2 linked regions of the Dyadobacter chenhuakuii genome follow. The protein of the gene in region 1 binds, or shares a complex with, the protein of each later gene. Links are inferred from orthologs where the notes say so. Each region holds a gene or a part of one and is shown on either strand. Other genes may lie near its edges.

The links.
Region 2: the proteins of hslU (region 1) and hslV are in contact, whole or in part, in a solved structure (PDB 1G4A), measured with the Escherichia coli proteins. The link is inferred for Dyadobacter chenhuakuii from one-to-one orthologs.

Annotation. Positions count from the first base shown.
Region 1 is NZ_CP098805.1:3,171,232-3,186,668, reverse strand. Bases 3,576-6,477 are described here. They hold hslU (ATP-dependent protease ATPase subunit HslU), read left to right. Parts: upstream 3,576-4,278; coding sequence 4,279-5,676; downstream 5,677-6,477. Other genes in these bases: NFI80_RS13140 (alpha/beta hydrolase), read right to left, coding at 5,770-6,477; NFI80_RS13150 (GH92 family glycosyl hydrolase), read right to left, coding at 3,576-4,056. In the rest of the region: NFI80_RS13160 (PQQ-dependent sugar dehydrogenase), read right to left, coding at 1-570; NFI80_RS13155 (aldo/keto reductase), read right to left, coding at 654-1,649; more of NFI80_RS13150, read right to left, coding at 1,774-3,575; more of NFI80_RS13140, read right to left, coding at 6,478-6,558; NFI80_RS13135 (dihydrofolate reductase), read right to left, coding at 6,600-7,097; tnpA (IS200/IS605 family transposase), read right to left, coding at 8,057-8,518; fmt (methionyl-tRNA formyltransferase), read right to left, coding at 8,564-9,484; transcription elongation factor GreA, read left to right, coding at 9,717-10,199; NFI80_RS13115 (hypothetical protein), read left to right, coding at 10,297-10,629; NFI80_RS13110 (M20/M25/M40 family metallo-hydrolase), read left to right, coding at 10,684-11,754; NFI80_RS13105 (PA0069 family radical SAM protein), read left to right, coding at 11,842-12,894; NFI80_RS13100 (exo-beta-N-acetylmuramidase NamZ family protein), read left to right, coding at 12,912-14,180; NFI80_RS13095 (hypothetical protein), read right to left, coding at 14,171-14,821; NFI80_RS13090 (ATP-grasp domain-containing protein), read right to left, coding at 14,827-15,437. UniProt on the Escherichia coli protein: ATPase subunit of a proteasome-like degradation complex; this subunit has chaperone activity. The binding of ATP and its subsequent hydrolysis by HslU are essential for unfolding of protein substrates subsequently hydrolyzed by HslV.
Region 2 is NZ_CP098805.1:2,614,221-2,629,573, forward strand. The notes cover bases 3,324-6,141. They hold hslV (ATP-dependent protease subunit HslV), read left to right. Parts: upstream 3,324-4,371; coding sequence 4,372-4,911; downstream 4,912-6,141. Other genes in these bases: NFI80_RS10860 (pyruvate dehydrogenase complex dihydrolipoamide acetyltransferase), read left to right, coding at 3,324-3,763; NFI80_RS10865 (hypothetical protein), read left to right, coding at 3,797-4,270; dacB (D-alanyl-D-alanine carboxypeptidase/D-alanyl-D-alanine endopeptidase), read right to left, coding at 4,913-6,141. Outside these bases: lepA (translation elongation factor 4), read left to right, coding at 129-1,916; more of NFI80_RS10860, read left to right, coding at 2,054-3,323; more of dacB, read right to left, coding at 6,142-6,385; NFI80_RS10880 (MBL fold metallo-hydrolase RNA specificity domain-containing protein), read left to right, coding at 6,506-7,930; NFI80_RS10885 (acetyl-CoA carboxylase carboxyltransferase subunit alpha), read left to right, coding at 7,965-8,918; NFI80_RS10890 (HAD family hydrolase), read left to right, coding at 8,927-9,562; NFI80_RS10895 (site-2 protease family protein), read left to right, coding at 9,552-10,754; NFI80_RS10900 (phosphotriesterase family protein), read left to right, coding at 11,142-12,179; NFI80_RS10905 (sensor histidine kinase), read right to left, coding at 12,202-13,497; NFI80_RS10910 (sigma-54-dependent transcriptional regulator), read right to left, coding at 13,494-14,867; NFI80_RS10915 (ABC transporter permease), read right to left, coding at 14,932-15,353. UniProt on the Escherichia coli protein: Protease subunit of a proteasome-like degradation complex believed to be a general protein degrading machinery. The complex has been shown to be involved in the specific degradation of heat shock induced transcription factors such as RpoH and SulA.

The sequences.
Region 1 (15,437 bases):
TTGTCCGCGCTCGCCCAGGGAAAGGAAAACGTAACCTTTTTTATCAAATACAATGCGTCCGCCATAGTGCGGGCTTCCCTTCACATTCGGGATGGCCTTGAACAATGGCTGGATGTCGGTTAATGCATGGTCTTTCAATTTTGCACGCATCAAGGCAGTGTTGGCGCCGCCGTCTTCACCTTCTTCACCCGCTGCTTTTGGGGAAGAATAGCTGATGTAAATCCAGCCATTGGTTTTGTAATCCGGATGCAATGCAACGTCCAGCAAGCCGCCTTGTCCTTTGTAAAAGACTTCGGGAACGCCTGTGATTTCCTGGGGATCAAGCTTTCCACCTGTTACCAGCCGCAATTTTCCGCCGCGCTCAGTAACCAGCATATCGCCGTTTGGCAACAATGCTGAGGCCCATGGCATGGTAAGTCCTGATGCAACCGTGTCGACTTTCAGGTTAGCTTCCGAAAGTTTGCCGGGTTCAAGACCGCTGTTACTCATTAATCCGATTGAGGCGGTAAGCAGTAAACCTCCCAATGCGACGGGAAGATATTTTTTAAGGAAAGGAATGTTTTTGTTCATAATGTTGGATAAATATGCCTGATTTTGATTCGTGGTGAACATGTCAAAGATAGCGAAAAGAAAGGCCTTCCGGCCTTCCCTCCTTATTTAACTAATTGGAGTTTATCCAATTCTGTCGTGATCGTATTGATCTCTTCCGCACTCAGCAAAATGTCGATCGCAGCCGCATTCTGCAATGCCTGAGTGGCATCCCGCGCACCAACGAGCGCAATGCTGATGCCCGGCTGTTCTACCGTCCATCGCAGCACAAGCTGGCCAAGTGTTGCGTTTTTTGTTTCGGCAATGGGCTTGATCTTATCCAGGAATGCATTGACGCGTTCCAGGTTTTCATCTTTATAAAAATGAATGGAAGCCCGGTGATCGTCCGCAGCGAATTTGTGGCCCGGCTTCATTTTTCCGGTTAATAATCCGCGTTCCAAAGGACTGTAAGCCAATATGGATTTGTTGTTTTCAATGCAGTAAGGCACCAATTCTTTCTCAATTTCACGCTTCACCATGCTGTACGGAACCTGGTCCGAAACGAGATCAATGTATTGCGCTGCTTCGCGCATGAGTGCTGCGTCATAATTACAAACGCCCGCATGCCGCACTTTGCCTTGCTGGATGAGCTGAGAAACAGCTTCCATAGTTTCCTCGATCGGCGTGGTCTTGTCGTGCCAGTGGATTTGATAAAGGTCAATGTAATCCGTTCCGAGGCGTTTCAGGCTGTCTTCACATTCCTTGACAATGCTGTCTTTGGCTGCATATTTATAAATGTCGATGTCCTCACCTGCATTGTTTTTGCTATGCATGGCAAAATCCCCTTTCGTAAGATCCCAGCGCATCCCGTATTTGGTCAGGATCTGAACTTTGTCCCTGGGCAGGTCTTTAATTGCCTCACCAACAATTTCTTCACTTAATCCCTGCCCGTAAACAGGCGCCGTATCTATGGAGGTAACCCCGGCATGGTATGAAGCCTGGATGGCCTTTACAGCTTCGCTTCGCTCGGTTCCGCCCCACATCCAGCCGCCGGCTGCCCAGGCACCAAAAGTGATCACCGAAACTTCCAGGTCAGAGTTTCCTAGTTTCCTGTATTGCATTGTTAATTGATTTAGTTTTTTGGTTTGTGTCAAATAATTATTCCACTTCCCGGCTTGCCAGACCTAAAAAGTGGAATAATTGGAAATTGTCCTGGTGCATGACCAGATTATAAAGCAATAACTTCTATTTGGTCAGCGAAAATGGCGCTGCATCCGCGGCTACGCCCCAGGTTTTGGAAGGCTGAGCGCCCATATTGAACTGAACCGTTCCGCCTTTTTGAATGTCGGCATGTTCCAGGAATGTCTTGCCATATGTTTTACCATTCAGCGAAGCGCCCTGAATGTACAAATTGGCATCATTCGATGCCGGAGCCTGGACTATGAATTTCTTACCGTCTTCCATCGTCAATGTGGCTTTTTTGAAAAGCGGCGAGCCGATCACATACTGCGTTGTTCCGGGTGTTACCGGATAAAAGCCCAGGGAAGAGAACACATACCAGGCCGAAGTCTGGCCATTGTCTTCATCCCCGCAGTAACCGTCCGGCGCTGCCTGATAAAGCTTGTTCATCACCTGGCGCAGCCAATATTGAGCCTTATAAGGTGCTCCTGCATAGTTATAAAGGTAAATCATATGCTGGATCGGCTGGTTTCCATGCGCGTAATTACCCATGTTCATGATCTGCATTTCGCGGATTTCGTGAATGGGGAATCCGTAATAACTATCGTCAAAAATAGGGGGCAATGTAAAAACCGTATCCAGTTTCTGAACAAAAGCTTCTCTGCCGCCAACCAAACCAATTAAGCCCTTAACATCCTGAAAAACAGACCAGGTGTAGTGAATGCTGTTCCCTTCGGTGAATGCATCGCCCCATTTGAACGGGTTAAATGGCTTTTGAAATTGTCCGTCCTTCATTTTTCCGCGCATCCATTTCGTTTCAGGATCAAATACATTGCGGTAATTCTGGCTTCTTTTCAGAAATAGATCAACTTCTTTCTGAGGCTTTTTCAAAGCTGTTCCCAATTGGGCTATACAAAAATCTGCATAAGCATATTCCAGCGTACGCGCTACGTTCTCATTCACTTTTACGTCGTAAGGCACATAACCGAGTTCGTTATAATATTCATGACCGAAACGGCCCACTGAACTCACCGGGCCAGCATTCTCGGTGTTTTTGATTACGGCTTCGTACAGCTTATTAATGTCATAACCGCGGATTCCCTTAATGTAGGAATCTGCGATCAACGATGCAGAATTGGAACCGATCATACAATCGCGGTGGCCTGGGCTTGCCCATTCCGGCAGGTAACCGCTTTCGTCATAAGCGTTGGCCAAACCTTCCATAATGTGCGCATTGAGCGTTGGGTACATTAATGTGAAGAATGGGAAAACCGCCCGGAATGTATCCCAGAAGCCGTTATCCGTAAACATATAACCTGGCTTCACCTCGCCGCTGTACGGGCTGTAATGTACGATCTTGTTGGCTTTATCAAACTCATAAAACTTCCTTGGGAACAAAAGCACACGATACAGGCACGAATAGAAAGTGCGGATCTGGTCTTTGTTATCACCCTCCACCTGTATACGCGACAGCTCCGCGTTCCACGCCTTGCGCCCTTTTTCTTTGGTGGCCTCAAAGTTGTCACCCGCAATCTCGCGCTGCAAATTAAGCTCCGCCTGCTCCGGACTGATGAACGAAGAAGCTACCTTCAGTCCAACTTGTTCGCCTTTTTTTGTTTTGAAACCAACAACCGCACCCACGTGGCCCGCTTTCAGTTCCAAAGTGTCTTTGGCCAATGTCTTGCCATGAAATGCCGAGGAAAATGTAAATGCTTTGTCAAAAACGACCACAAAATAGTTTTTGAAGTTAGCCGGCACGCCTCCGCTGTTTTTGGTGGTGTAACCAATGATCTTGCGTTCAGCAGGGATGATTTTAATGTAAGAACCCCTGTCAAATGCATCGATCAGCACAAATGAGCTGTCGGCTTGTGGAAAGGTAAAACGGAATTGCGCCGCTCTTTCCGTGGGCGCGATCTCTGTCGTTACGTCGTGATCGGCCAGGTAAACCTTATAGTAATGGGGCTTTGCCACTTCGGCCTTGTGAGAAAACCAGCTTGCGCGGCTTTCCTCGTCAATTTTCAGCTTTCCCGTAACAGGCATGATCGAAAACTGGCCGTAATCATTGATCCAGGGACTTGGCTGGTGGGTTTGTTTGAAACCGCGGATCTTCTCTGCGTCATACATATACGCCCAACCATCACCCATTTTGCCCGTTTGCGGCATCCAGAAATTCATTCCCCAGGGCAGGGCTATGGCAGGATAGGTGTTACCGGACGAAAGGCTGAATTTGGACTGCGTTCCCATCAGCGGGTTCACCAGGTCCACGGGATTGTTATCAGCCGAAGTCTGCGCGAAAAGGAGGGGAGTGCTTGCAACCAGAATGTAAAGGGCTTGCAGGATTTTTTTCATATTATAAACAAATCTTTTTACAGAAACTTGAAGAGAAAACAAAGGTAATGGAAGGCTATGTACAAAATGTAAACGCGTAAAAGATTTCCCGAAACACGCCAGCATGACATTTTGTACCGGCATAGTTCTTTTCATCAATCTGGAAAAGCATGGCCTCTTTTTTCGGAAAACATGGCCATTTTTGAGTAAAACCAATAATAATACCTATCGATATTAAATCACATGACTGAACACTTAAATCGCCTAACCCCGCGTCAGATCGTTTTCGAGCTTGACCAATACATCATCGGACAAAATGACGCGAAGCGCAATGTTGCGATCGCATTGAGGAACCGTTGGAGGCGAATGAATAGTCCCGAGGATATACAAAAGGAAATTATTCCCAACAATATATTAATGATCGGCGCAACGGGTGTGGGCAAAACAGAGATTGCACGCCGCCTTGCCAAAATTGCAGATGCGCCATTTGTGAAAGTGGAAGCATCGAAATTTACCGAAGTAGGTTACGTAGGCCGGGACGTGGAAAGCATGGTCCGTGACCTGGTGGAGCAGGCTGTGGGCATGGTGCGGACGCAGAAAAAAGAAGAAGTAAAGCTCAAAGCCGAGCAGGCTGTGGAGGACATTATCCTTGATGCACTGATCCCGCCCGTTCATGGTTCGAGTTCAGTTAAAATCCAACCGGACAATAACACGTCCGAAGTAATGCCCGAGAACGATGCTGAGCTTAACCAGCGGACCAGGGAACGTTTCCGGGAAAAGATCCGCAACGGCGAGCTCGACAGCCGGAAGATCGACATTGAAGTGCAGCAAAACCAGGCGCCTAATGTAGGCATGATCGGCGGCGCAATGGACGATGTTTCTATGATGAACATTCAGGAAATGATCGGTAACATGATGCCGCGCCGAGGCAAAAAACGCAAAGTGACCGTCGAAGAAGCCAGAAAAATCCTTTTGGACGAAGAAGCTTCCAAGCTGATCGATATGGATGAGGTGAAAATGGAGGCGATCAAGAAAGCGGAGAACCTGGGGATTATTTTTATAGATGAAATTGATAAAGTAGCATCCAGCAGATCGGGCGGAGGCGGCGGCCCGGATGTAAGCCGCGAAGGCGTTCAGCGCGACTTGCTTCCGATCGTAGAAGGAAGTGCCGTAAATACGAAACACGGCGTGATCAACACGGACCACATTCTGTTCGTTGCAGCCGGTGCATTCCACGTTGCAAAGCCTTCGGACCTTATTCCTGAATTGCAAGGACGTTTCCCCATCCGCGTGGAACTGAACAGCCTTACCGAAGCCGATTTTTACCAAATCCTGAAAACCCCGAAAAACGCCCTTACCAAACAGTATGTGGCCATGATGGAGTCAGAAGGCGTTGAATTGGAGTTTGAGGATAGCGCATTGAAAGAGATCGCGAGGATCGCTTTTGAAGTGAACAGCGAGGTTGAAAACATTGGCGCGCGTCGTTTGCAAACTGTAATGAGCTTGTTACTCAATGATTTCATGTTCGACATTCCGGACGTTATCGGCGCCGATTCACACATTGTTGTGACAGCGGAACTGGTTTCAGAAAAGCTTTCTGCCCTGGTGAAGAACAGGGACCTTAGCCAATATATCTTATAATAGCTTATTGACAAATGAAAAAGGGAGAGCTGGGCAATGCGCCGCTCTCCCTTTTCTATATTAATGCGATCAAAATCAATGTGATCAAGGGTTTTATTCTTCAAAAAACAGCCATCTCAAAGCCTTAGGGAATTCTTTGCTCCATTGTTTTTCCTCATGCTCTCCCTCAGGATCGACCGAACTTTTAATTTTTACACGCTTATAACCAAAGCCTTGGTTTTCAAGCGTCTTATGTAATTTTTCAAAGTTGGGTAACATATTAGCGCCTTCCTTGCCACCGGCGTATAAGTAAATCCGTGTTTCAAACGGCTCGAAAAAGTGAATGGCATCGAAATAAACCTTCTGCGAAATCCATAGCGACGGCGAAAAGATCATCAGGCGTCCGAAAACGTGCGGGAACATCAGCGCCGCATAAATGCTGAGCAATCCGCCCACCGAACTTCCACCCATGCCCGTGTTCAAGCGCTCGGGCTTGGTGCGGTAATGGGCATCTACGTGTGGTTTAAGCGTTTCAGCAACAAAGCGCAAAAATAAAGAGCCAAGTCCTTTTCCCAGGCGCGGGTTGTCGTAAGGAGAAAATTCATTGATGCGTTCTTCATCCCCATGGTCAATCGCCACGATAATTACGCCTGCTTTATTTTCCCTGGCCAGTTCAGCCAGGCTTTTATCGATTTCCCAGTTGCCGTAAGGCGAGCCTTCACCAAAAAGGTTCTGCGCATCCGTCATATATAGGACCGGATAACGCTGCTCCTGGTTTTCGTAGTAATCGTGGGGAAGCAAAACGTGAACACGCCGCTTTTTTTTGAGCTGAGGAATTTCAAATGTCTCCGAAAGCACCTCAATAATAGGTGATAGTGCTGTTTTTTCTTCTAAAACTTGCATTGCGCTGATAATCACTGTGGGTTATGCCCCAAAGGTACTTATTAAAATTTTTGTTTAATGTAATTTACAAATTCAAATTTCCATTTATGCCGCTCATCTGCCTCACGCACAATCCGCTCCGTTTCTTTCCACGCGCCCGGATCGGTGATTTCAAAGTAAGTGTCTCCATCGATAATTGTTTTGACTTCGGTTACATATAGCCGGTCTGCAAGCGGCATCGACTGCTTATAAATTTCGCCCCCGCCGATCACGAATGCTTCCGATTCTTCCAGGCTCCTGGCAACATCCAGCGCCTCATCCAGCGAATGCGCAACCAGAATGCCTTCCGCATTAAAATCCTTCTGGCTCGTGATCACAATAGAAGTCCGCCCGGGCAAAGGTTTGCCAATGGATTCAAATGTCTTCCGTCCCATGATCATCGGATGCCCCAACGTGAGCTGCTTGAACCGTTTCAAATCATCCGGCAACCGCCAGAGAAGTTGATTATCCTTTCCTATAACGCCGTTTTCCGATACGGCTACGATGATTGAAATTTGCATTTTAATTAAGAATATGAATGTATAAAACGGTCAAAAGGATATTAAGGGAGCAACAAAGATAACATTGACGCAACGTCGGAATCCCAAAGGAATGAGATATCGGTAGAAAAACGCCCAAAAAATGCATCAGCAAAATCCCGGAGGGAAGTAATATCGGTAGCAACGAAATTTGTGAATCGAATGAAAATCCCGAAGGGATGCAATATCGATAGCAATCAATATGTGAATCGAACGTAAATCCCGGAGGGATGTAATATCGGTAGCAACGAAATATGCGTATCGCATGAAAATCCCGGAGGGGGATGCAATATCGGTAGCAATCAAATATGCGTATCGCACGTAAATCCCGGAGGGATGCAATATCGGTAGCAATCAAATATGTGTGTAGAATGTAAATCCCGGAGGGATGCAATATCGGTAGCAATCAAATATGTGCATCGACGTAAATCCCGGCGGGATGCAACATCGGTAGCAATCAAATATGCGTATCGCACGTAAATCCCGGAGGGATGCAATATCGGTAGCAACGAAATTTGTGGATCGAATGAAAATCCCGGAGGGATGCAATATCAGAAGCAACGAAATATGCGTATCGCATGTAAATCCCGGAGGGATGCAATATCGGTAGCAACGAAATATGCGTATCGCATGAAAATCCCGGAGGGATGTAACATAGAGTGTCCCGTGACATCCCTCCGGGATTTATTTTTTCGTATAAATTATTTTGCTACCGATATTACATCCCTCCGGGATTTATTATTTCCGTCCTAACTATTTTGCTACCGATATTATATCCCTCTGGGATTGCCTATTGTTGATGATCGTTTCTACCAATATTGCATCCCTCCGGGATTGCCTTAATGTTGATGACCGCTGCTGCTACCGATATTATATCCCTCCGGGATTGGGCTGGTAATTGCTTTTCTGCCAAAAATCTATCTCTCCGGGGTTGCCTATTGTCATTCCGGGGCTTTGAAAATGTATTCTTCCTTGTAATCCACTCCGAATTTTTCCAACATCAACTTATACTCGTCAAGAAAACTCATCTTCCGGTGGTGCTCTTTTTGATTTAAAATGTACTGGATAACGGAGTCTACGCTGGACTTGCTATATGAGAAAACACCATATCCTGCCTGCCATTCGAATCTCGTTTTGCAAAACCTGTTGTTATTAATCCATTGCGACGAGTCGGCTTTGACGTCCTGCATGAATGCTGCGATGGATTGCGTAGTCTGAAATCCTATCAGCATGTGCACATGGTCTTCAGTGCCATTGATTGCAAGCATTTTATGCGTATTCTTTCTGGTGATGCCGGTAATGTATTTGTGCAAATCAGCTTCCCAGGAAGTATGGATAAGAGATGCCCGGAATTTGGGTGTAAAAACGAAATGTAAATGAACTTGTGAAAAAGTGTCCGCCATTTTGATAAAGTTATAGTGTGTAATGAATGCTTGGAGACTGCTTATTCAAAGCCTGTTTCCCCTTAAAAAATCCCCGATCTCCATTCGTTTCTTTCCTTCCAGTTGCAAAACTTCGATGGATAGCCAGCCGTCGCCTGTCTTGAAGTAAAGATAGGATTTGCTGTCTGTCCGGAACTGGCCTGGGGTGTCGTTGGCTTCAAACTCGACGATGCTCGATTTGAAGATTTTGCACGACAGTCCGTTAAGGGTTGTCCAGGCGGCGGGGTAGGGAGAAAGGCCGCGAATGAAGTTATGGATTGCTGATGCGGGTTTTTGCCAGTCGATTTCGCAGGTCTCCCGGAAAATTTTGGGGGCGGTGCGGATTTCGGCGGGCTCTTCCTGCGGTTCCTGCGGATAATTGCCTGCCTCGATCGCTCTTACAGTCTTTACAACTAGTCTCGCGCCTTTTTCCATCAATCGTTCATATAAAGAGCCCGCGTCATCTTCCCGGTGGATGGGTTCCTTGTCCTGGAAAATAATCTTTCCGGTATCAATGTCTTTTTCAATAAAGAATGTTGTGACGCCGGTTTCGGTTTCCCCGTTGATGACGGCCCAGTTAATGGGCGCCGCGCCGCGATATTGCGGGAGGAGTGAACTGTGTAAATTGAATGTTCCTTTCGGTGGCATGCTCCATACGACTTCGGGCAGCATGCGGAATGCGACCACGACCTGCAAGTCTGCTTTATAGGACCTGAGCTCTTCTAGAAACTCAGGATTTTTCAATTTTTCGGGTTGTAAAACGGGAATGCCCTGCGCTTCTGCGTATAGCTTAACAGGCGATGCGGTTTGCTTCTGTCCGCGGCCTGCGGGCTTGTCGGGAACAGTTATGACAGCCACAACATTAGAATTGCTTTCGACCAGACTTTTTAAACTCGGGACCGCAAATTCGGGCGTTCCCATGAAAATTATTCTTAACGGGGTTGACATAGTTTGTTACCGCTTTTGGATAAAAAATGGTGATACCATTTACAAATATTGTTATTTTTGTCGTTCTTAACAGAAAATTATGATACAGACGAAATCATATACGAACCGAAAAGATAAGGTTTTCTAGCCTTCTACTACGAGTGTTGTAACTCTTGTAGAGCGGTCTTAGAGCCGTTCTTTTTTTTTATTCAAACTTTCAAAAATTTAAAGGATTGTAAACCAATTTAAGGTCATGGCTAAAATTTCATACTATACGGAAGAAGGATTAAATAAGCTGAGGAATGAGCTGAATGATATGAAAACAAAAGGCCGCACGGAGATTGCAAAACAGATTGCAGAAGCGCGGGATAAGGGCGATTTGAGCGAGAATGCAGAATATGACGCGGCGAAGGATGCGCAGGGAATGCATGAAATGAAAATTGCCAAGCTTGAAGAGATCATGTCCAATGCGCGGGTGATCGATGAATCATCGATTGACACTTCGCAGGTTGCGGTGCTTTCCAAAGTGAAGATCAAAAACCGGAAAAATGGAATGGAAGTGACATATACTTTGGTTTCAGAAGAAGAGGCGGACCTGAAAACAGGCAAGATCTCCGTGGGATCGCCGATCGGGAAAGGTTTGCTGGGTAAAAAAGTAGGAGATACAACGGAAATTAAGGTCCCTGCGGGATTGATGGAATTTGAAGTCCTGGATATCAGCAGGTTCAGCGAGTAATTTCATAAGACATAAATAGGATGTTGGATTGGAGAATGTTGGATCATTCGCAATCCAACATTTTTGTTTTAAATTGGTTTGGATCACGGTCGCCGCTATGAAATTCAAAGGATTTTTATTGAATGTTTCTTTCCTTTGGGTGGAGGGTATGGCGTTGTTTCCATTCATTTTGGTTAAAAGAAAACCATGCAGCCGCTTCCTGATCAACCACGAGCGAATCCATTTGCGGCAACAGCTTGAATTGGGTTTGATTCTCTTTTATATTTGGTATTTTGCCGAATATTTAGTCCGCCTGATCCAGTACAAAAAGCATTATCTCGCCTATCTCCACATTTCTTTCGAGCGGGAGGCATATCAGCATCAGGCCGATCTGGATTATCTTAAAAAAAGACGGTTATGGGCTTTCTGGGGCTATTTGAAACAACATTAAGCGCTGATTAAGGCGTTGTTTAACAGCATTTTTTAGTAAGTAATTTTGATAAATATGTCAGACCAAAGCAGAGAGTTTCTTTATAAATACCTGAACAATGCATCGCCGACCGGCTTCGAAGCAAGTGGTCAGCAGATATGGCTGGATTACATCAAGCCTTACATTGAAGACACCATTGTGGACGTCTACGGAACGGCTGTGGGCGTGATCGGCGGAGGCCAGGACTACAAAGTTGTAATCGAAGCACATTCGGATGAGATTTCGTGGTTTGTGAACTACATTACAGATGACGGTTACATTCATGTGCGCCGCAACGGAGGCTCGGATGCGATCATTGCACCTTCCATGCGCGTGAATTTGCACACGGCAAAAGGCGTTGTAAAAGGAGTTTTCGGCTGGCCTGCGATACACGTCAGGGACGTCGCCAAGGATGCCGTTCCCAAAGTGCATGAATTGTTCATCGACGTGGGCGCCTCCAAAAAGGACGAAGTTTTCGAAATGGGCATTCACGTGGGAACGGTTGCCACGTTTGCAGACGGGCTGGATGAATTGAATGACAAATATTACCTGGGACGCGCACTGGACAACAGAATGGGCGGTTTCATGATAGCCGAAGTGGCGCGGATGCTGCATGAGAATAATGTTCGACTGCCCTTTACATTATATGTGGTGAATGCCGTGCAGGAAGAGATCGGATTACGCGGAGCGGAAATGATCGCGCGGCGTTTAAAGCCCAATCTGGCCATCGTTACAGATGTAACGCACGACACGCAGTCGCCCATGTACAACAAGAAGGAGCAGGGCGATCTGAAAAGCGGTGGCGGGCCGGTAATCTGCTACGGACCTGCTGTGCAGAACAATGTGCGCGATATGCTGATCCGCATTGCCGACGAGAAAAAGATCCCGTTCCAGCGCCAGGCAGTAAGCCGTTCGACAGGAACCGATACGGATTCATTTGCCTACTCAACCGAAGGCATCGCCTCGGCGTTGATATCACTTCCGCTGAAATACATGCACACCACCGTGGAAATGGTTCACAAAGAGGACGTTCAGAATGTAATCCAACTCATGTACGACGTATTGCTGTCGCTAAAAGGCGACGAGGACTTTCGTTATATAAAATAATGATTGAATGACTGAATGACTGAATATTAAACATTCAGTCATTCAATCATTCAGTCATTCAAAATTACACTTCATCATCAACCAAACATGGACAACAGGGCTAGGGGCCGGGGGGCTGCTATTAACACCCATAACAAATTTTTTAAGCATGAAATAGAATACATATCGGAGGATTGGCAGCAGTGGGAAGAACCGGCGGTGAACCCGAAAACGCAGTTTATCGAAGAGCATTCCAAAACATTGCTCAGCGTTACGGATAGCCCGGATCTGGGTCATTTTCATTCCATTAATCCTTACCGGGGCTGCGAACACGGATGTATTTATTGCTACGCACGCAATTCCCACGAATACTGGGGCTATTCTGCCGGGCTGGATTTCGAAACGAAGATCATTGTTAAGAAAAACGCCCCTCAGTTGCTTGAAAAGCTTTTCAATTCGAAAAATTGGGAGCCTAAGGTCATTCATTTTTCAGGAAACACGGATTGCTACCAGCCTGGCGAGAAAAAATATCGCTTAACCAGGCAAATGCTGGAAATCTGCCTCAGATATCGCAATCCGGTGAGTGTTTTGACCAAAAATGCTTTGGTACTCAGGGATTTGGACGTGTTGGAAAAGCTGGCAAAGCTGAACCTGGTACACGGCGCAATTTCCATCACATCATTAAATGAAGATTTGCGCAGCGCATTGGAACCGAGGACTGTGACGGGAAAACGCAGGTTACAGGTTGTGAAGGCCCTGCACGAAGCGGGTGTGCCAATGGGCGTAATGACCGCGCCGATCATTCCGGGATTAAATGATCACGAAATTCCTGCAATTGTGCAGGCGGCTGCTGAAAACGGCGCATTATGGGCCAATTATACGATTGTGAGGCTGAATGGTGCCATTTCCACTTTGTTTGAAGAATGGATCCATCACCACTTTCCTGACCGCGCGGCGAAAGTCCTGAACCAGATCGCGGAATGTCACGGAGGCAATTTGAATGACTCTCAATTTGGTCGCAGAATGGTTGGCGAAGGTAACTTTGCAGAAAATATCAGGCAGCTTCACGCGCATGCCTGCCGTAAACATTTCAAGGATGCCGTGTTGCCAGGCCTCGATACGACGCAATTTATGCGGGCCGGACAAATGCGCTTATTCTAAAATTAATCCTGAATCCAATGAAATCAATTTCCACCTTACTATGCCTCACACTATGCATCTGCTTGTTCAGCAACTGCGTTAATTCTTCCTCACAAAAGACGCCTGCCATAACGGAAGGTGATTCTTTAAATGTTGGTAAAAATCCGGTGGCATCTGCCAAGTCGCCGGTTACAGGAGCAGATCAGGTTTCGGAATATCTGGATTATCTGAAAGGGAAAAAGATCGGGATATTGGTTAACCAGACTTCCATCATTGGGAAAACACCGATTGTAGACAGCCTGGTGGCATTGGGTGTGAATGTGGTGATGATATTCGGTCCGGAACATGGTTTTCGGGGAACGGCCAGCAACGGCGATAAAGTGAGCGACAGCGTGGATCCTAAAACGGGCATCCCTGCGATTTCACTCTATGGCAAGCAAAAGAAGCCTACTAAGGAACAAATGGCCGGTATAGACCTGATGATCTTTGACATTCAGGACGTTGGGGCTCGTTTTTATACATATATCAACACATTAGGACATGTGATGGAGGCTTGCGCCGAGACAAACAAGGAGATGCTCATCCTTGACCGCCCTAACCCGAACGGTTTCCTGGTGGACGGTCCGATCCTGGAAGATCATTTGCGTTCGGGCATCGGGATGTATAAAATTCCCGTTTCGCATGGCTTGACCATCGCCGAATTTGCGCAGATGATCAATGGCGAAGGCTGGCTGCCAAACAAAATGCAATGCAAATTGAAGATCATTAAAGTGGCCAACTATGACCACAAAACGCCATATACATTGCCGGTGATGCCATCGCCAAACTTGAACACACAGCAGTCTGTAATGCTTTACCCGCATATCTGCATGTTTGAAGGCACCATTATCAGTCAGGGACGCGGGACTTACATGCCCTTTACCGTTTTAGGCGCACCGTTACTGAAAGGAAAATACGATTTTGTTTTTAAGCCGAAAAGCATCAAAGGCATGAGCGAATCGCCATTGCATATGGATCAGGAGTGCTACGGGCTCGATCTGCGGAAATACGACATTGCTAAACTCGAAAAATCAGGAAAACTGAATCTCGCATGGATCATGGATATGTACAAAGCCTATCCCGAAAAAGCCAGGTTTTTTGACATGAGCCAAAGCAAGCAAATGGGCAACTTCGACAAATTAGCTGGCACTGAAAATTTAAAAAAGCAGATTATTGCGGGTGTTTCTGAGGAAGAGATTCGCAAAAGCTGGGAGCCCGGACTGGGAAATTACAAGGATATGCGCAAGAAATATCTGATCTATCCCTGAGTTTGGTAATGTTTTTTATAAAACTTAAATGCCTGAAAAGCAGCCAATAGCAGCATTATGGCCGGAAAAAAGTGGTAAGCCAGCTGCGAACTGAACCCCGAGGCCTTTTGAAAAAGCTGTTGGAAAAACAACACAAAAACCAAGATGCCGCTGAATGTTCCGACCGATGTGCCGGTTACGTAAGCATACTTTTGTTTGCCTTTTACATTGATCAGCGCTGCGTTGATCAGATAGACATTCCAGCCAGTCCAGAATGGAACCTGAACAAAATTGATCGCATTAAGAAAAAGCCCAAGCACCAGCGGGGGATAGGCAACCAGGAAATGGCTTGAAATGTTGTCGCCCGTGGCAGCATTCGCTGGCTCAGTGTAAAAGGATAATGCGATTAGCACAATGAATACGATGGAAAGCAATTCCGCCGCTTTGACGATTTTTTCATGATTAAGCAGCCATTGCGCGCCTTTAAGCGTTAGCAGGATGAGGAAAAATTCAATGGTCACCACGCCCAGCAAAAAGGAGATCAGCGCAGGTAAGCCTTGCGTATCAAACACTTTAAGTGCTACAATATTTATATAACCCATTGGTAATGAGCCTACTAAGCTGACCAGGAATCCAACGCCCAGATTTTTCAGACTTCTCATTTATTTCAAAAGTTCTCTAATTTCCGCACGTGCAGGCTGTTTTGCCTGAACATTTCCAGACCTTCCTGAAACGTCAGAAAAGGAAATCCTTTTTTGTAATTCTGCATGCTGATCCTGAAAAGCATTCCGAAATGTCTGCTAATTTCTTTCCAGGCTACAAAAATGGATTGTCCGGGATCGTAAATGTGCGTGGGTTCGCTGCCTGCGCCATTGAGCTCAATGATGGAAATGTTTTGTCCATTTTCAAGTTCTTCCCATGTGTTATATTTGATATCCAGCCTCCCATAATAGAAGTGCGGCACCTGCGTGCAGAGCTTATTGATGGTTTCGGTAAGCCGGTCCGTTGCGAGATGCGTTGCATTGATAAACCTGGAACCCCGCGCATGGTTTCCATAAGGGACCAGATTAACCAGTTCACCGCGTGCCGGAATGTCGAGCAATTTTTCACCATACATTCTTGAAAGCGCACCCAATTGTAAATGGTAACGCGGATTGCTTTCAACGAGATTTCTTAAACTCGATTTTCCGTCGCCAGTCACGATGAGATATTCTTTGGCGACTATCCCGGTAATTTTTCCTTGGCTTTGATCCGGCTCGCGGACGTAGAAAATCCCTA
Region 2 (15,353 bases), 560 kb from region 1 along the record:
GGGTGCGTATTTGCGTTAAGTTTGAACTTCAATGAGAAAAGCTGTTGAAATATTAATTACCCTCGTAATTTTGCAGGTGTTTTGCCTCAGACTTTTACGAGCCAAACATTGGAACAGTAACTACTTTCATGAAGAAAATCCGTAATTTTTGCATCATTGCCCATATTGACCACGGGAAAAGCACACTGGCAGACCGATTGCTGGAATTTACAAATACTGTAAGCAAACGCGAAATGCAGGCCCAGTTACTTGATAACATGGACCTGGAACGCGAGCGCGGCATCACGATCAAGAGCCACGCTATCCAAATGACTTATCCTTACAAAGGAGAAGAATATACATTCAACCTTATCGATACGCCGGGCCACGTCGACTTTTCTTATGAAGTTTCGCGCTCCATTGCTGCCTGCGAAGGCGCATTGCTGCTCGTGGATGCATCGCAGGGAACGGAAGCCCAGACGATCTCGAACTTATATCTGGCGATCAACCACGACCTGGTGATCATTCCGGTTTTAAATAAAATAGATTTACCGGGCGCTATGCCGGAGGAAATCAAGGATGAAATGGTCGATCTGCTCGGTTGCGATCGGGATGACATCATTCCTGCCAGCGGAAAAGAAGGAATCGGCATTGAGGCCATTCTGAACGCGATTGTAGAAAGAATTCCGGCTCCGGTAGGCGATCCGAAAGCACCTTTGCAAGCATTGATCTTCGACTCGGTTTTCAATTCGTATCGTGGGATCGAAGTTATTTTCCGGGTTAAAAACGGGACAATCAGAAAAGGCGATCGCGTTAAATTTATGGCGACGGGCAAGGAATACATTGCCGACGAGATCGGAACATTAGGTTTGGCACAAATCCCGAAGCAAGTGGTGGAATGCGGTGACGTAGGTTACCTGATCTCAGGGATTAAAGTGGCTAAGGAAGTTAAAGTAGGCGATACATTCACGCACATTGACAGGCCTGCAAGTGAAGGAATTGTAGGTTTTTCAGAGGTTAAGCCAATGGTTTTCGCCGGGATCTATCCGGTTGACACCAGCGAGTTTGAAGAGTTGCGTGAGGCCATGGAAAAACTGCAACTGAATGATGCCGCGCTTGTTTGGGAACCGGAAACATCTGCGGCATTAGGCTTCGGGTTCCGTTGCGGATTCCTCGGAATGCTGCATATGGAGATCGTGCAGGAACGTCTGGAACGTGAGTTTGATATGACGGTTATCACCACGGTGCCTTCGGTGCAGTTCCGTGTGACGAATACAAAGAACCAGTTGTTGAACATCAGCGCGCCTTCGGAAATGCCTGATCCAAATCATATTAATTCGATTGAGGAGCCTTATATCAACGCACAGATCATCACGAAATCCGATTACATCGGCGCGATTCTGAACTTGTGTATGGACAAACGCGGCATTCTGAAAAACCAGGTTTACCTGACTTCGGAACGCGTTGAGCTTCAATTCCTTATTCCGCTTGCGGAGGTCGTTTTTGATTTCTTTGATAAACTAAAAACAATTTCCCGAGGTTATGCGTCTTTGGACTATGAACTGGCGGGTTACCAGGAATCGGACATGGTGAAGCTGGACGTTATGCTGAATGGCGAGCCTGTTGATGCGCTTTCTGCCATCGTTCACCGATCAAAATCTTATGAATGGGGTAAAAAGCTTTGTGAAAAACTGAGAGAACTGATCCCGCGCCAGATGTTTGAAATCGCTATCCAGGCGGCAATCGGTCAAAAGATCATTGCGCGTGAAACGGTGAAAGCGATGCGGAAAGACGTTTTGGCGAAATGCTACGGCGGTGATATTTCCCGTAAAAGGAAGCTTTTGGAGAAGCAGAAAAAGGGTAAAAAACGCATGCGCCAGGTTGGTAATGTGGAAATCCCGCAGGAGGCGTTTATGGCCGTATTGAAAATCAATTGATTAAATCATAAATATTCAGCCGAGCGCTGTCCTGGTCAATTTTATGGCGTGAAAGGCAAGACCTATCCGCGTTTTGTTGTAATTTTGACTGAATTCAAATTTTTAGACCAAGAAACTAAAATACCTTAACAAGCGATATGGCAGAAGTAATTCGTATGCCCAAGATGAGCGACACCATGGAAGAAGGTGTTATCGCAGAATGGCACAAAAAAGTTGGCGATAAAATAAAATCAGGTGAAATTATTGCTGAGGTGGAAACTGACAAAGCAACTATGGATCTTGAGTCCTATTATGACGGCACTCTTCTATACATTGGTGTTAACAAGGGCGATGCGGTTCCGATAGACGGCATTATGGCGGTTGTTGGTTCCGAAGGCGAAGACTATAAGTCGTTGCTCGAAGGTGGAAGCACAAATGGTGCAGCGAAAGCAGAGGCAAGTGCAGAACCGGCCAAAGAAGAAGCAAAACCAGCCGCTGCCATTGAAACGGCGACGCCGGAACCTGCAAAGAAAGCAGCTCCTGCGGCCCCAGCTGAGAAAATCAACGCAGTCGTTGTCAGAATGCCGAAGATGAGCGACACGATGGAAGAGGGAACATTGGTAGGATGGCAGAAAAAGGTTGGAGATAAAGTAAAATCAGGTGACATCCTGGCCGAAGTTGAAACTGACAAGGCGACGATGGAGCTGGAAGCGTACGAAGACGGAACGCTGCTATATATCGGAATTAAAGACGGCGAATCTGTTCCTGTTGACGGCATTATCGCGGTTATCGGTGAAGAGGGCGCTAATGTAGAAGCATTGCTGGCCCGTGAAAACGGTGAAGGTGGTGCGGAAGTTGAAAACATTGATGCAACCGACGAAGGCAAAGCGGCTCCTGCTGCTGAGTCCGGTTCAAATGGCGTTGACAAAACGGTTTCTGTCGCTGATTCCGGTGACAGGATCAAGGCATCACCATTGGCTAAACGTCTGGCAGACGAAAAAGGAATTGATCTGAGCCAGGTTGGCGGCAGTGGCGACAACGGTCGCATCGTGAAACGCGATGTGGATGAGTTCAAACCTGCTGCGGCAGCCCCTGCTGCAAAAACAGAAGCGCCTGCTCAGGCGGCATCTGCGTCAGCTCCTGCTGCGAAATCTGAACAGTCTGCTGCAAGCGCCCCAGCAAATGGTGACTTCACAGATTCGCCTATCTCGCAAATGCGTAAAACCATCGCCCGCAGACTGAGCGACAGCTTGTTCACCGCGCCGCATTTCTATGTGACAATGGAAATCAACATGGATAAGGCCATGGCATTGCGTCCGCAACTGAACGAGGTGAGCCCTGCTAAGATCTCTTTCAATGATATGGTGATCAAAGCTTGCGCAGTGGCGTTGAAACAACATCCTGCCGTTAACTCAGCTTGGTTGGGAGACAAAATCAGAAGATACAATTACGTAAATATCGGTGTGGCCGTAGCGGTTGACGAAGGTCTCCTCGTTCCGGTGATCCGTGATGCCGACAAGAAAACATTGTCGACAATTTCCGGGGAAGTGAAAGATCTTGCCGGCAAAGCGAAAGACAAAAAGTTGCAGCCTAAGGACTGGGAAGGAAATACATTCTCGATCTCAAACCTGGGCATGTTCGGTGTAGATGAATTTACTGCGATCATTAACCCGCCGGATTCCTGCATCCTGGCCATCGGCGCGATCAAGAAAGTCGCAGCTTTCAAAGAAGATGGAACGGTCTATCCGCAAAACATCATGAAAGTAACCCTTTCTGCTGACCACCGCGTTGTAGACGGAGCATTAGGCGCTCAGTTCCTGCTAACAGTGAAAAAGCTGCTTGAAGAGCCGATGAGTATGTTGGTATAAAAGAGTTATTTATTATTCAAACAAAAACACACTATGAATGCAGACAGAAGATTAGATCAGTTGGAGCCGGTTATTTCTGAACTATTAATAAAGCAGGATAGAACAGATAAGAAAGTTGACAACCTTACTTTTATGGTGTCAAACATAACTGAGTTGGTTATTACGCAAAATGAGAACATTACATTTTTGCTTAAAAATCAGCTTCAAATGTCCGGAAGGATTGGTAATATTGAAATTAGACTGGATGGAATGGACTCGCAGTTTAAAGACGTGCTCTCAAACCAGGACTCGTTAAAAGCGGCTCAAAGTTTAATCTCCGAAAAACAGGAAGCAATGTTTATTACACAGGAATCAATGTCGGCTAAGCAGGATTTTTTGTCTAGAATGCAAGAGTCAATGTTGACCGAGCAACAGATGATATCCGCTAAACAGGATTTCCTATCGAGAATGCAGGAAACTATACTTGCTAAGCAGGATTTGATCCTTGACTTCATTAAAAAGGAGTAGATTTCAATTGTAATGATTTAATAAATGTACAAAGTGTCAGGTTTTCCGACCTGGCACTTTTGTTTTGTGAGGGGTTTTACGAATTAGTATAAAATCAATTTATGGAAAAAATACATGCTACCACCGTCTTGGGGGTGCTTCATAACGGAACGGTTTCCTTGGGCGCGGATGGCCAGGCTACAATGGGTAATACAGTTGCTAAAAGCAATGTGAAAAAGATCCGGACGCTCATGGGCGGCAAAATTCTTGTGGGCTTTGCGGGGTCCACAGCAGATGCTTTTACGCTTCTTGAAAAATTCGAAGAAAAGTTGAATGCATACGGCGGCAATATGAAACGCGCTGCAATAGAATTAGCAAAAGATTGGCGGACAGACCGTTACCTGCGCAAGTTGGAAGCCATGATGATCACAGCCAACAAGGAAGAAATCCTCGTGATCTCAGGAACTGGCGATGTGCTTGAACCAGAAAACGGCATTGCAGCCATCGGATCGGGCGGGAATTATGCGTTGTCAGCTGCACAAGCATTGAAAAAACATGCAGGACACCTTACTGCGGAAGAGATGGTGCGCGAAGGATTAACGGTTGCAGCAGACCTTTGCATTTATACAAATCACAACCTGGTAATCGAAAAAGTGCAGTAAGTTATAATTCAGCCATTAATGTCATGATTTTCACCAGTGAATCGGAAATCATGCGGTTGCTGCCCGGCATGTATTTGTGGGCAATGATTGAAAAGCTGAGCAACGAACCTGATTTGGACGTGACATAACCGGCATAAGCGCGGGTTCCTTCAATAGACCCGCTCTTAACATGCATATTCCCAGCGGCTTTCGTGCCCTTACCAAGGTTCCGGACGGTGCCATTCAAGCCGAGGACGGCAATGCTCTTGTAAAAATCATTGAAACTGGCATCCTTGTTGGCGACGTTCAGAATGTCTGTCAGGCTGTGGGTTGTGATGGAGCCGGACGGTGACAGGCCACTCCCGTCTTTGATATAAAATCCCCTCAAATCCGCTCCTTTACCCGACCAGTAAGCTGTTATGGCCTTGGCTGCATCATCAAATGCTGCATTTCCGGCAAGTCGTTTGCCGGCTTGCTTAAAAAGTGCGTCGGCGTACAAGTTAACGCTCCAAAAATTAGTTTGCTGGCAAAGATCTCGCAACGGCGGTGACTCGTATTTGTCCAGCACAACCTTCGGATTGGCAAACGCGGCAGGCATTCCGGGCTGCGGCACTTTGTTCTCTCCTATTCCGATGGCGGCGTTTAACAAACTATTTTTCAATGCAAAAGCCACATATTCAGCTGCATTGGGAATCGAACCTTTTACTGTAAACACTGCCGGGCCGGCAGGGATTGTGCCGGTAAGGACGACCTCATTGCCCAGCGGACTGCTGTAAACAATGGTCTTATCCCCAGAGCCTTTCTCACCCGTTGTTACCTTATTGACAAATGTCAGGTAAGGAATGGCTGGCTCGATACCAACAAATGTGGTGGGATCGCCAAAGTCCGCGCCGGGCTTGAATTTAATTTTGTACAAATTTTCGTTGAAATTCAATCCTGAAACACCTGCTCCGTAATAATTCCCCAAATCCCCCCAGATCCAGGTGCTGGCAACGGTTTCGGCATCGAAAAAGGAGGCGTCGGGAATGATACTGCCTTTGATATACCGGACGCCCGTTTTCTTAACCGCTGCAACCCAACGGGTAATGACCTCGTTTGCTGTGGGATACCCCTTGAAACGTTCACTTCCCAGCGACGGATCGCCGGTTCCGTGAATGTATACATTACCGATTAATGTGTCGTTTCTGATGATCCCGTCGTGTTCCAGAAATGTTTGAAATTTGAAATCACCACCAAAAACCGCCAGCGCTGTGGCTGTTGAGACTAATTTTAATGTGGAAGCGGATGGCAATGAGCGTTCGGTATTCAATGCGAAAACATTTGAGGCATCCTTTACTTTTTTTACACTCAGGGAAAGGGAACCGCTTCGCATCAATTCACTGTTTTCGAGTTCCAGCACGGCATCGCGGAGGTTATTGAGCGCGATACTGTCTATATTTTGAGCATTGGCATTTAAACAGAAAAAAAGAAAAAACAAAAACAGGCCGGATTTCATATTAGTTTAGCAGGGTGACTTTCGCACAGAAAGAGAAGATACCAAATCTAAACTAGTAAGTAATCTCCAAATCTCAGCCGGTTTTTGGTACTTTTGTAAGATACACCCCATTTCCAACGTATGAAATTGACATTTTGGGGAGCTGCGCAGCAGGTGACAGGTAGCATGTTTCTTTTAGAGACAGACGATTACCGAATTTTAATTGACTGCGGCTCTGACTTTGACTTAGACGAGATCGGTAGAAAAACCAGGTATGAGGAGCAAAAAAGTGTATTCCCATTTGATGCGAGTTTAATCAATACAGTACTTTTAACACACGCTCACATTGACCATTCGGGCAACATTCCGAATCTGTATAAATATGGATTTGAAGGAAGGGTTGTTTGTACTGAGCCTACCCTGGCGCTCACTTCACTGCTTTTAAGAGATGCCGCTAACCTGCATCAGAAACGCCTGAATGCCCGTATGAACGGTTCTTCCAAGAAAAGAGGCAAGAAAAAGAAGGAGGTTCCGATGGATTATTTCGTTGAAAAGAACGTAAATGAGGCATTGGACAACTTCGTGCCGGTCGCTTTCGGCCAGCGCTATCGCATTGCAGATAATGTAACCATCGTTTTCTACGCGGCCGGGCATTTGCTGGGCGCCGCGCATATTGTGCTCGAAGTTTATGAAGATGGCGAAAAAAAGCGAATCTGCTTTTCCGGGGACATCGGCCGGAGCAATTATCCGCTGCTAATTGATCCCCAGGAAATCCCGCAGGTTGATTATTTGATCTGCGAATCCACTTACGGAAACCGTCTGCATGAGGACCAGGGCTCGCCCGCGGAAGCGTTAGCAGATGTGATCAAACGAACTTGCATTGATATTCCGGGCAGGTTAATTATTCCTTCGTTCAGTGTGGGCCGCACGCAGGCGCTCCTTTACACATTGAATAAGATCTACATGGATCATTCATTTCCAAACTTAAAGGTGTTCTCAGACAGTCCGCTGGCGCATAGCAGCACGAAAGTGTACCAGCGCCACGTGCGTCTGCTGAATAAGGAAGCACGCACTTTTCAGGACGATAATGACATGCTCTTTGATTTTGACAACCTTATCTATCTCGAAAGCTCGGATGCCAGCAAGGCTGTTTCCAACTACAACGAACCCTGCATTATCATCTCGTCTTCGGGTATGGTCCAGGGCGGTCGTGTGGAGCAGCACGTGGAGGCTAATATTGGCAACCCTTATGCCACGATCCTGATGATCGGATATGCTTCTGAGGGAACATTGGGATGGCGGCTTCTGAATGGACAGGACACAATTTCAATTCGCGGAAAGCAGCTGCCCGTCTTGGCTAATATTGAAAAAATTGACGTATTTAGCGGCCACGGAGATCAGAATGATTTATTGAAATTCATCAAATTACAAGATCCGGAAAAGCTGAAAGGCATTTTTCTGGTACACGGAGAACAGCAAAGCATGGCTGATTTCCAAAGTAAAATTCAAGAAAACGGCTATAAATCGGTAGAAATACCATTGAGGGGACGCACTTACGAACTTTAAGCTGCCCCGCTGCCAGACAAACAAGAACCTGAATATGAGAACATACCTGGATTTCGAAAAACCTATGGCCGAGCTCGAACGCAAGCTCGAAGAAATGAAAACACTGGCGCAGAACAATAATGTGGATTTTTCCGGCGCCATTTCCTTATTGGAAAACAATATAACAGATCTTCGAAAGGAAATTTTTGAGAACCTTACACGCTGGCAGCGTGTGCAGCTCTCGCGCCATCCGGACCGTCCATATACGCTCGATTACATTGAGCTGATCTGCGACGAGTTCATCGAATTGCATGGTGACCGCCAGGTTCGGGATGATCCGGCTATTATTGGCGGGCTTGCCAATGTAGGCGGACAGTCTTTCATGCTCATAGGACAACAAAAAGGCCGGAATACAAAACAAAGGCAGCACCGGAACTTTGGTATGCCTAATCCCGAAGGCTATCGCAAGGCATTACGCCTGATGAAACTGGCTGAAAAATTCAACAAACCTATTATTACCCTTATCGACACTCCGGGCGCATTTCCAGGTATGGAGGCTGAGGAACGCGGTCAGGGCGAGGCCATTGCGCGCAACCTGAAAGAAATGTTCATGCTGAAAGTGCCGGTAATATGCATCGTGATTGGTGAAGGCGCTTCGGGCGGTGCGCTGGGAATTGCCATAGGCGACCGTGTTTTAATGTTGGAAAATACTTGGTACTCAGTGATTTCCCCTGAAAACTGTTCAGCAATCCTTTGGAGAAGCTGGGATTTCAAAGAACAGGCTGCCGAAGCGATGAAAATCACGGCTAAGGATATGAAAAAGAACGGGTTGATCGACGGCATTATTCCCGAACCATTGGGCGGAGCACATTTAGATCACCACTGGATGGCCGAGAAATTGAAAATGGTTATCCTGGAAAACATTAACGAACTCGCTGCGATTGAGCACCAGGACAGGATTGACCAACGCATTGAGAAATTCTGTGCAATGGGTGTAGTTGTTGAATAACCGGAACAATGAAGAATAGCAAGATAAAGAATATCATTTTTGACCTGGGCGACGTAATTCTGAACATTGACGTGCCCGTTGCGTCAAAATCATTTGCAGAACTAAGCGGCAGGGAACAAGCTGAAATCCTTGAACTATTCAGCAAAAATGCGCTTTTCCGGCAGTTTGAAACGGGCGAACTGGACGAAGCGGGTTTTCGCAATTATGTGCGGAAAATCCTGGAATTCTCCGATCTCTCCGACGAAGCCATTGATACAGCCTGGAACAGTCTCCTGCTGGATCTTCCTCCGGAGCGCGTGGAACTGCTTCAAAACCTATCAAAAAATTACCGGCTTTTCCTGCTGAGCAACACAAGCTCGATCCACATTACACAGGTTAACAAAATTCTGGAAGCATCAACCGGCGTTAAAAAGCTGGATGATCTTTTCGAAACTGTTTTCCTATCCTATGAAATGGGGTTAATGAAGCCAGACCCGCGGATTTATCAAAAAGTGTTGGAACAGGCAGGTCTTAAAGCAGAGGAGACCCTTTTCCTGGACGATAACCGCGACAACATTGAGGCCGCTTCGTTATTAGGAATTGACACCATTCACGTCCAGAAACCAGTAACCATTTTGGAATATCTTAAAGACTATGCAGTCTAACACACGCACTTACATCATTCAGGCCGTTCTTTTCATTCTGACGATCATTACCACCACAATGGCTGGCGCTGAATGGATTTACGGCAACATTTTTGCTTTCGTATACGACTTTGCCTACTTCCTGATGGGCAGCGGGGCTGAAAAGCCGGTCACCGATGAAACCGTTAAATTTCTCGGGTGGGCTGAATTTAAGCAGGGCTTCCAATTTTCAATCCCTTTTCTGGCGATCCTGACCATTCATGAGTTCGGCCATTATTTTGTTGCCAAAATGCATCGCGTAAAGGTTACGCTCCCCTATTACATTCCGCTTTGGTTTGGTATTTCAAACAGTATCGGAACCATGGGCGCATTTATTCGCATTAAATCCGTTGTCCGTTCGCGCTTAAAGTTCTTCGATATCGGCATAGCTGGTCCGCTGGCCGGTTTCATTGCTGCTTTGGTGGTTCTCTGGTATGGCTTTACCCATTTGCCACCGCCGGAATACATTTTTTCCATACATCCTGAATACGCGCGGTTTGGTTTGAGTTACCCGCAATTTGCTTATGAAAATGCCTCAGGTAACATTGCATTGGGCGATAACATTCTATTCTGGATGTTTAAAACCTACATTGCAGATCCGGCGCGCTTGCCGCATGCCTACGAAATGATCCATTATCCGTACATTTTCGCAGGATATCTTGCTCTTTTCTTTACATCCCTCAATCTTATTCCAATTGGTCAGCTGGATGGCGGGCACATTCTTTACGGCTTAATCGGCAAGAAAAAATTTGATATCGTTGCGCCGATCCTTTTCGGATTGTTCGCTTTTTATGCTGGTTTGGGTCTTTTTACGGCAGAGTCGTTTGCAACAGGAAGCAATGCTGTTTTCTACGAGCGTTTCTTCTATCTGGCCATCTACATTTATTTCCTATATATCTGTTTCAAAAGGGCCAGCGATAGTCCCATGACGGGCTTAATGCTAAGTTTGATTGTGGTAGTAGGGCAATTCGCCGTATCCTACATTCGGCCCGACTGGCAAGGTTCTACCGGTTTCTTGCCATTCATTTTCATCCTGGGCCGTTTCCTCGGCATCCGCCACCCCGACACCGACGAAAACGAACCCCTCGACGCCCCACGTATCATCCTGGGCATCTGCGCATTAATCATCTTCATCATCTCATTCAGCCCGACTCCGTTTATTTTGATTGAGTAATAAAGCGTTGGATCAGGGGAATCCCAACGAATGAAACATTGTGCAGTTCGTCACATCCCTCGGGGATTTGTGAAATGCCCACGAATAACATATAGCTACCAACATTGCATCGCTCCGCGATTTGGGCGGTTGCGCAATCCCGGAGGGATGAAATATCGGTAGCAACAACGATTGCGAACCGGAGGAAATCCCACGAGGGATGAAACATTGTGCAGTCCGTCACATCCCTCCGGGATTTGTAAATACTCACGAATAATATATTGCTACCAACATTGCATCGCTCCGCGATTTTGGGCGGTTGTGCAATCCCGGAGGGATGAAGTATCGGTAGCAAAACGAGGGACAATGCGCTTTCAAATGAAGGATCAAAATTGCAACTTCACACATATGAAATCAGTAAACATTAACCCAACCCCTATATTCTCCCGAAGGCAATTCGTTGCTGCTTGCGCCGGCGTGCCGTTTTTGGGGAAATTTACTTTTGATGAACCATTTACATATAGCGTTGCCGGAAAAATCAATGTTGCTGATCTTGGCCACACGCTTATTCATGAGCATGTTCTGGTCGATTTTATCGGGGCGGACAAGGTTACACCGGATCGATGGGATCATGACGAGGTCATCAACAAAGTCCTTCCCTATCTGCTTGAAATTAAGGAAAGGGGCATCAAGAGTCTGGTTGAATGTACGCCTGCTTACCTTGGACGGGACGTATTATTGCTGCAAAAATTATCTAAAAAATCTGGATTGAATGTCTTGACGAACACGGGTTACTATGGTGCTTCGGACAATAAATACTTACCCCGATTTGCTTTCACAGAAACCGCGGAACAACTTTCAAAGCGCTGGATTAACGAATTCCGGAACGGCATTGACGGTACGAACATTAAGCCGGGATTTATTAAAACCAGCGTTAATGCCGGCCAGCTTTCTGAACTTCACCAGAAACTGATCCGTGCAGCCGCACTTACTCATCTACAAACGGGATTAACGATCTGTTCTCATACGGGGCCAGCTCTCCCAGCTGCTCAGGAAATTGAAATATTGCAAAAAAATGGGGTTAGTCCGTCAGCTTTCGTCTGGGTTCACGCCAGCGGAAGCAATGAGGATTTTGAAAAAATTGCGAAAAGTGGTTGCTGGGTTAGTCTGGATGGCGTGAATGAAGATAATGTTGAGAAGATAGCTACGCTGATTTTATTTCTGAAAGCAAAGGGCTTTATAAAACAAATCCTCCTGTCACACGACGCGGGCTGGTATAAACCGGGCGAGCCAAATGGTGGAACATTCAGAGGTTATACCACCATTTCAGACAAGCTTTTACCTCTGTTGAAACAGAAAGGATTCAGCGAGTTCGATACAAAGCAGGTTATGCTCACTAATCCAGCCAATGCATTTACGATCCGTATCCGGAAGTCAAATGCATAAGCAGCATATTTCAACGGATTTCTCAGCCTTCAAATTCGATTCGAAAAGCCGTCCAGCCGTCTGCATTGGTATGTAATGAGAATGTGAATCCGTGGTTGATGAGGATTTCTCTGGCTAATGTGAGCCCTATGCCCTGGCCGTCGTGCTTGGTGCTGAAAAATGGGTTGAAAAGCTGGGCTCCTACTTCTGCTTCGATGGGGCTGCCGTTGTTTTTAATGGTCAGATTATTTTCGGAAACCTCGATTCGGATCTCATTGCCAGGTTTGCACGCCTCAATCGCATTTTTCAGAACATTGACAAGCACGTGCTCCATCTGGCCCACGTCGATTTTTTTAAAGATAACATTTGCCGGCAGTGATGTGTGAATTGAGACACCCCGGTGTGCGGCTGCCGGCTCCATGAAAATAGCTACGTCTTTGACAAATTTATTCAAATCCGTAGGAACCGGCGCGGGTGCTGGCAGCCGAACGACGTCTGCAAAGTTTCGCATGAATTTCGTTAGCCTCCGGTTGCGTTCAGAAGCAATGGTTAGCGCTTCTCGCAGTTCAATGTAAGAATCATCTGAAAGAATATTTGTGGTTGTCTGCAAAATGGAATCCGTGGCGCCTAATGTGTTGTTCACCTCGTGCGCCATCATGCGGATCACTTTGCCATATGCATTCTTTTCCGATTCAAGTATCTCATTAGTAAGCTCTTCGATCATCAGAAACGAGCGACGGAAGCCTTGATCCATGAAATGCGAGCGCTGAACTTTGAATGTTACCACACCATTAGTTTTCACAATTTTCGATTCCCCGTCCTGAATATGAGCCAGTTCAACCAGCAACGGGTGATTGGTTTCCTCCAATAACAGCCCTTTCAAACCTTCCGCTTCGTTTTTGAAATATTCATTTGCTTTGACATTGAACGAATCGATTTTTTCATCAAAATCGAGGATAATGATGGAAATAGGCGATGCGGCGATCAGTTTTTCGAGGAAAAAATGTTGCTCATGCAAGCGCGTCCGCTCCTCACGGAGCTGGTCGATCATAAGGTTATAAACTTCGATCAATGTATCCACTTCTCCTTTGCCGGTCGGGACGAATTTGATGGAAAAATCTTTGTCCTTAATGGCCTCAATTCCCGATTTCACAAATTGGATAGGTTGCATAAAATTCTGATAAATCTGAATGGAAACGATGGCAGAAAGCAACAGAAACACCTCAAAACCAATGAAAAGCAATTTGTCCTGATAGAGAATTTTGTAAACCAGGAAAACCAGGACAGTGTGCAATACCAATATGTAAAGAATGTATTTGGCCTTCGTTGATAATCTCATACGTCCTCGGATTCGTAGGAAATACCATATTTTTCCAATCTGCGATAGAGCGCAAACCGTGTGATTCCGAGCGATCTGGCCACTTTGCTCACTTTATTCTGGTGAAATTGCATGGCCTTGGTGATCATTTGATATTCCATTTCTTCCAACGTGATCGCGCCTACTTCTGGAAGGTTTTTCTGGGCAGACGGCTGTGTGCCGCCACTCAGATTACGCTGTAAATCTGCTATATCCAATGTATCCGAGCCGGAAAGCAACACCGTGCGTTCGACCAGGTTTTTCAACTGACGGATATTTCCCTGCAACTGCAATGTGCGGAGCCATTTCATTGCTGCCGGGCTTAGGCGCAGGTTGGGGCGTTGATAAATGGTTTTCAGGTTGTTAACAAAGAATTCAGACAGCAACGGAATGTCGTCCGGCCTTTCCCTAAGCGCTGGCAGCTTAACGGTGATCAGGTTAATGCGGTAATAAAGGTCTTCCCGGAATGTTCCTTGCGCGACCATTTCCTCCAAATTCCGGTTTGTAGCACAGATCACACGCACGTCCACCGTCCTGCTTTTACTGCTTCCCAGCGGCTCAAAAGTTCTTTCCTGCAACACACGCAGCAATTTTACCTGACTTGACAAATCCAGTTCCCCGATCTCATCCAAAAAGATCGATCCCTTATGCGCCAGTTCAAACCGGCCCAGGCGATCCGTTTTGGCATCCGTAAAAGCGCCACGAACGTGACCGAAAAGCTCGCTTTCAAACAATGTTGAAGAAATCCCGCCCAGATTCACCTTCACAAAGGGACGTGATTTTCGCTTGCTATTCATGTGAATTGCCTCGGCAATCAGTTCCTTTCCCGTGCCGCTTTCGCCCGTGATAAGCACCGCCGCATCTGTGGAAGCAACGCGGCCAACGGTTTCAAGAATATCAAGCAGTGTGGGATCCTGGCCTACAATGTTCTCGAAATGATACTGTTGTTCCAGTTTCTTTCTACTGCCTGAAAGTGGCAATGTTTGTGACAAATTCAGAATGGTCCGCACCGATTGCAGCACATGATCATTCTGCCAGGGCTTGGTAATGAAATCAATCGCACCTTCCTTCATTCCCCTCACAGCCAGATCAATAGTCCCCCATCCCGTAATCAAAATCACAGGAATGGCAGGGTAGCGCTTCTTAATTTGCTGCAAAAGCTGCATGCCCTCCTTCCCCGAAGTTTCAATCGAAAAGTTCAGGTCCAGCAGGATCAGCTCCGGCGTAACCGTCTTCAAAATATCGAAAGTCTCATCCGGCGACCCCACACCTCTAACCTCAAACCCCTCCTTTTTAAGCAGCAGGATCAAAGAAGTCCGTATCGCAAGATCATCATCGACAATTAGGAGCATATCACAATTTTACTTCGCAATCACTTTTCAACATTCAAACATTCAATCATTCCCATCTAAACCCTCACTCCTCATGCAACGCTATCGCAGGGTGGATCCGGGAGGCTTGCTTGCTGGGGAGCCAGGCGCAGAGGGTAACGATGATGTAAATTACGGCAATGGAGACGAAAATTGAAGTGATATAAATTTCACTGTCCAGATCAAACACATTCATCAGCGGGAACTGCACAGCGAAAAGTAACCCGATAATAAGACTGAAAGTCGCGATCACCCATATTTCTCCCAAAAACTGAATGGCCACTTTCCCCTCCGTGGCACCCATCGCCCTGCGAAGTCCGATCTCATTTTTCCTGCGTGAAATGTTAAGATTAAGTATCCCAAAAAGTCCCAGCGCTACATTAGTAAGCAAGAATGCGCTGATAATCAGAAAAATAAGCACTGGAACAAGCGTAAGGTTATGACGGTTTAGACGTGATTCTTTTAAAT